Regions from separate parts of the Kosakonia sp. YIM B13571 genome, predicted to be linked through region 1. Evidence: predicted binding sites of a transcription regulator. Region 1 holds the regulator's gene; the other holds the start of a gene.

Region 1 (3,148 bases):
TTACCCCCGGAGAATGTCACCAGATTGACGCTTTTGCTTTTCCCGGTTTCATCAAAACTCAACGCAATGGGCGAGCCGCAGTAGCGGATATGCTCCTGGCCGCCAATCTTCTGCGCCCGATGAATGTGGCCGAGCGCGATGTAATCCATGCGGGGAAAATTCTGTGCAGGGAATGCGTCTAACGTGCCGATATAAATATCACGCACCGCGTCACTTTTGCTGGCACCAACAGTGGTTAAATGACCGCTGGCAATAATGGGCAGCGGCTTGTCACCGCGCAGTTCACAGGCCTCGGTAAACTGCTGTTGATAGTAATCGGTGATCGCCGCCAGCAAATGTTGCTGTTTTTGTTGCCCGGAAAGCCCCGCCTGGCTAACGGTAATGTCGCGTGGGCGTAGAAATGGCACCGGGCAAAATACTGCACCGGGTTCGCCATCGCGGCAATTTAGCAAGAACGGCTTCTCGCCTGCACTGGCGATTACCGTGGTTTTCAGGTAAGCGAGGATCGCTTTCGATTCATTCAGCGTGGCCACGGAATCGTGATTACCCGCCAGCACAATAAGCTGGCAGCCCGTTTGCTGGAGTTTAACCACAAAGCGGTTATAGAGCTCGCGCGCATAGCTTGGCGGGGAACCGGTATCGAAAATATCGCCTGCGACAATAATGGCATCAACCTGATGCGTTTCGGCGGCGGCGAGCAGCCAGTCGAGAAAAGCGTCATGTTCGGCGGCGCGGTTTTTACTGTAGAAGTTTTGACCCAGATGCCAGTCTGAAGTGTGAATGATGCGCATAGCGGTTCCGTGGCGAAAAAGCGTAAAGCAGATTATAAACATTAAGCAGATGAGGGACATAACCGAACGCAAATTTGCGTTGTCACACAGCCACCGCACGGGTCATATTGCGGTCATCTTATTCATAAATCTGTCATAAAACTGACGCATAATGGCGCCGCTATCTATACTGACGACTTAATTAAAACAGGGCGAATTATGGCGAGACGAATTCTGGTCGTAGAAGATGAAGCACCGATCCGTGAAATGGTGTGCTTCGTGCTCGAGCAAAATGGTTTTCAACCGGTGGAAGCTGAAGATTATGACAGCGCGGTGAACCAACTTAACGAACCCTGGCCCGACCTGGTTTTACTGGACTGGATGCTGCCTGGCGGTTCTGGCATTCAGTTTATTAAACATCTTAAACGCGAAGCGATGACCCGTGATATTCCGGTGATGATGCTGACCGCGCGCGGGGAGGAAGAGGATCGCGTTCGTGGTCTGGAAACGGGGGCGGACGATTACATTACCAAGCCATTTTCACCGAAAGAGCTGGTGGCGCGTATCAAAGCTGTGATGCGCCGTATTTCACCGATGGCGGTGGAAGAGGTGATAGAAATGCAGGGGCTGAGCCTCGATCCTTCCTCACACCGTGTGATGACGGGTGAAAATCCGCTGGATATGGGACCGACAGAGTTTAAACTCTTACACTTTTTTATGACTCACCCGGAACGTGTTTACAGCCGCGAACAGCTGCTGAACCACGTATGGGGAACCAACGTTTACGTTGAAGACAGAACCGTGGACGTGCATATTCGCCGTCTGCGCAAAGCGCTGGAACACAGCGGCCACGATCGTATGGTGCAAACAGTGCGCGGCACGGGATATCGTTTTTCGACCCGTTTCTGAAATTTGACAGGAGTGTGACGCGTGCTGGAACGGCTGTCATGGAAAAGGCTGGTGCTGGAGCTCCTCCTTTGTTGTATCCCCGCCTTTATTCTCGGCGCGATTTTCGGTTACCTGCCCTGGTTTTTATTCGCTGCGGTAACCGGCCTGCTGATCTGGCATTTCTGGAATTTACTGCGCCTTTCCTGGTGGCTATGGGTTGATAAAAGCATGACCCCGCCGCCGGGAACGGGAAGCTGGGAGCCGCTACTTTACGGGCTACACCAGATGCAGATGCGTAACAAAAAGCGCCGCCGTGAACTCGGAAATTTGATCAAACGCTTTCGCAGCGGTGCGGAATCGCTGCCGGATGCGGTGATCCTCACCACCGAAGACGGGGCGATTTTCTGGTGTAACGGCCTCGCCCAGCAGATGCTGGGGCTGCGCTGGCCGGATGACAACGGCCAGAATATCCTTAACTTACTGCGCTACCCTGAATTTACGAAATACATCAGGAATCAAGAGTTTGGTCGGCCTCTGCACTTAGTGCTCAATAATGGGCGGCATCTTGAGATCCGCGTCATGCCCTACAGCGAGCAACAACTGCTGATGGTGGCGCGCGACGTGACGCAAATGCACCAGTTGGAAGGCGCGCGGCGTAACTTTTTTGCCAACGTCAGCCATGAGCTGCGCACGCCATTAACGGTGCTGCAAGGCTATCTGGAAATGATGCAGGAGCAAACGCTGGAAGGGGCTCCGCGCGAAAAAGCGCTGCACACTATGCGTGAACAAACTTCGCGGATGGAAGGGTTGGTGCGCCAGTTACTCACGCTGTCGAAAATTGAAGCCGCGCCGACGCTGCCGCCTAACGAAACCATTGATGTACCTATGATGCTGCGGGTCGTCGAACGGGAAGCGCAAACCCTTAGTCAGCAAAAGCACACTTTCAGTTTTGAAGTGGATAACGCGCTTAAAGTGCTGGGCAACGAAGAGCAACTGCGCAGCGCAATCTCTAATCTGGTGTATAACGCCGTCAACCACACGCCACCGGGCACGCACGTTATTGTGCGCTGGCAGCATGTACCGCAGGGAGCGGAATTTAGCGTGGAAGATAACGGACCGGGCATTGCCGCAGAACATATTCCGCGTCTGACCGAACGTTTCTACCGGGTGGATAAAGCCCGCTCGCGGCAAACTGGCGGCAGCGGTCTTGGGTTGGCGATTGTCAAACACGCGGTAAATCACCACGACAGCCGCCTTGATATCGTCAGCGAACCGGGCAAGGGCACCCGCTTTAGCTTTGTCGTGCCGGAACGTCTGGTTGCCAAAAAAGCCGCTTCCTGAAGGCTCTGTCAGCATATCTTTCCAGCGGCCTGCGAAAACAGGCCGCTTTCCCGCACCGTCTACCTCAACTGAAACATATTTTGTACGTCTGCTGCTTTTTTGTTCGCATGATCAGCCATGTGTTTTTCTTATAAATGGAGTATCTGACT
Region 2 (3,148 bases), on a different contig from region 1:
CACGCAGCGGCGTCGGCAGAGAAATGATTTTCTTTAGCGCCAGTTCGGTCGGCTCGCGGGAACCGGGAAGCGGCGCGGTGGCGGTGGTGCAAGGAGTATGATGATTCAGCTTGCGGCAGACGGCATCCGTCGCCCATTCGGCCATCAGCCGGTAAGTCATCAGCTTGCCACCGGTGATAGTGATAAAACCTTCCAGCCCGTCGCGCTGTGCATGGTCCAGCAACACAATTCCCCGGCTGACATTGCGCCCGCTCGGGTCATCATCGCTGGCGACCAGCGGCCTCACACCGGCGTAAGCACGCAGGATGCGCGTTTTTGCCATTACCGGTGCCAGTTTTTCCCCTTCACGCAGCAGAATATCCACTTCGTCAGGCGTTACACGCAGGTCATCGATATCAGCGTAATCAATATGTGTTGAGGTGGTGCCAATCAGTGAGATGGTGTCGCCAGGCACCAGAATATCGGCATCGGCGGGTTTGCGGCAGCGGTTGATGACGTGCTGGTTAATGCGGTGATCAAGGATAAGCAGCGCACCTTTCGCCGGGAACATGCGGATCGTCAGGTCGGCATATTCGGCAATCCGCTGCCCCCAGATCCCGGCGGCATTCACCACCACAGGCGCATGCAATTCTTGAGTTTCTCCACTGGCGGGATGATAAAGGCGCACGCCGCTTACGGTGTCGCCGTGGCGGATAAGCCCGCAGACTTCGTGGCCAGTGAGGATTTTTGCGCCGTGTTCACGCGCGTCCAGCATATTGCTGGCGGTGAGGCGAAAAGGATCCACTGTGCCGTCCGGCACGCGCACTGCGCCAATCAGCGCTGGATTGACGCTTGGCTCCATGCGCAGCGCCTCCTGCGGTGACATGGCATGCGCCGGGATCCCCGCTTGCAGACAGGCGTCAATAAACTGGCGTTGATACACCAGGTCATCTTCCGGCAGGGTAATAAACAGGCCGTCTGTCGGTTCGATACAGTGGCGGGCGATGCGTTTGAGGATCTGGTTTTCGGCAATACATTCACGCGCTGATTCGTTATCAGTCACCGCGTAACGCGCACCGCTGTGCAGCAAGCCGTGGTTACGGCCGGTCGCGCCGGTGGCGATATCGTGGCGTTCAAGCAGCACCACGCGCAAGCCGCGCAGGGCGCAGTCGCGGGCGATGCCTGCGCCGGTCGCGCCGCCGCCGATAATAATCACATCGTAGTCACTGGAGTTGCGCATGTTCGCGTCCTTCTGGTCGACGTTCCTTAGCAATCATTTAGCCATACTATGATTGTGGTTTGTTTGATATCGCGCATATTCGAGCAAAAAACGAAAGTGAAACGCGCTTTCCTGCGTGAAGTTAGATGTTTGTCATATTTCTGTAACAATATCTGCGACAACTCATTCTCTCTTGTTAAAACTTTCACTACAATCCGCCGCGAATAACTCTGGTTATGTTCGTTTTCACTCATTAATGAAAGATATGAGTCTTACCGCGCCACGGAGGCCGCTATGTTAAGTATTTTTAGACCTGCTCCCCATCAATCGCGTCTACCTGATGCGCAAGTCGATCCGCTGTATCGTCGGTTGCGTTGGCAGATTTTCCTCGGGATCTTCTTCGGTTATGCCGCCTACTATCTGGTGCGTAAAAACTTTGCGCTGGCAATGCCTTATCTGGTTGAGCAGGGTTTTTCCCGTGGTGATCTGGGGTTTGCACTGTCCGGTATCTCGATTGCCTACGGCTTTTCGAAATTTATAATGGGTTCGGTATCGGATCGCTCGAATCCGCGCGTTTTTCTGCCTGCCGGGTTAATTCTGGCGGCGGCGGTGATGCTGTTTATGGGCTTCGTACCTTGGGCAACATCAAGCATCATGGTCATGTTTGTGCTGTTGTTCCTGTGTGGCTGGTTCCAGGGCATGGGCTGGCCGCCGTGTGGGCGCACTATGGTGCACTGGTGGTCACAAAAAGAGCGCGGCGGCATTGTGTCGGTGTGGAACTGTGCGCATAACGTGGGCGGTGGCATTCCTCCGCTGCTGTTCCTGCTGGGGATGGCATGGTTTAACGACTGGCATGCAGCGCTGTATATGCCCGCGTTTGGCGCGATTGTGGTGGCGATTTTTGCCTTTGCGTTGATGCGTGACACTCCGCAATCTTGTGGTTTACCGCCGATTGAAGAGTACAAAAACGACTACCCGGATGATTACAGCGACAAGCATGAAGAAGAGTTGTCCGCAAAGCAGATTTTCATGCAGTACATTCTGCCGAACAAACTGCTGTGGTATATCGCAGTCGCGAACGTGTTTGTTTACCTGCTGCGCTACGGCATTCTCGACTGGTCACCGACCTACCTGAAAGAGGTGAAACACTTCGCGCTGGATAAATCCTCGTGGGCCTATTTCTTCTATGAGTATGCGGGCATTCCCGGCACGCTGCTGTGTGGCTGGATGTCGGATAAAGTCTTCCGCGGCAATCGCGGCGCAACGGGCGTGTTCTTTATGACGCTGGTGACCATTGCGACTATCGTTTATTGGTTGAACCCGCCGGGTAACCCGAGCGTGGATATGGCCTGCATGATTGTTATCGGCTTCCTGATTTATGGCCCGGTAATGTTGATTGGTCTGCATGCGCTGGAGCTGGCACCGAAAAAAGCAGCGGGCACGGCGGCGGGCTTTACCGGCTTGTTTGGCTATCTTGGAGGGTCTGTCGCCGCCAGCGCCATTGTTGGTTACACCGTTGATTTCTTCGGCTGGGATGGCGGCTTTATGGTGATGATTGGCGGCAGCATTCTGGCGGTTTTACTGCTGATTATCGTGATGATTGGCGAGAAACGTCACCATGCCGACGTGCTGGCGCGTCGCAGCTAAAATGGAGCTTGGATGAAAACCACTTTCAGCCGTATGACCTTAAGCCTGCTCTTGGCTGGTGTGTTAACCAGCCAGGCGCTGGCCGCCGATAAAATCGTTATCGCTCATCGTGGTGCCAGCGGTTATTTGCCGGAACATACCTTGCCGGCGAAAGCGATGGCCTATGCGCAGGGCGCGGATTTCCTTGAACAAGATCTGGTGATGACCAAAGACGACCAGTTGGTCGTTCTGCATGATCACTATCTCGACCGTGTGACGGATGTCGCGGAACGTTTCCCGCAGCGCGCGCGTAAAGACGGGCGT

What was found. The regulator PhoB, encoded in region 1, activates phosphate uptake and scavenging genes when phosphate is short. The targets are predictions, from matches to a motif close to CTGTCATAAAACTGNCNNAT.
Region 2: glpT (glycerol-3-phosphate transporter) is a predicted target of PhoB. The motif match lies at 1,349-1,368, and genes of this name have one in related genera.

What each region holds. Positions count from the first base shown of each region.
Region 1 covers NZ_JBHZPL010000001.1:925,920-929,067, reverse strand. The annotation lists gene sbcD (exonuclease subunit SbcD) at 1-791, opposite strand, end outside; gene phoB (phosphate response regulator transcription factor PhoB) at 990-1,679, shown strand; gene phoR (phosphate regulon sensor histidine kinase PhoR) at 1,701-2,999, shown strand.
Region 2 covers NZ_JBHZPL010000008.1:116,319-119,466, forward strand. The annotation lists gene glpA (anaerobic glycerol-3-phosphate dehydrogenase subunit A) at 1-1,219, opposite strand, end outside; gene glpT (glycerol-3-phosphate transporter) at 1,493-2,845, shown strand; gene glpQ (glycerophosphodiester phosphodiesterase) at 2,858-3,148, shown strand, end outside.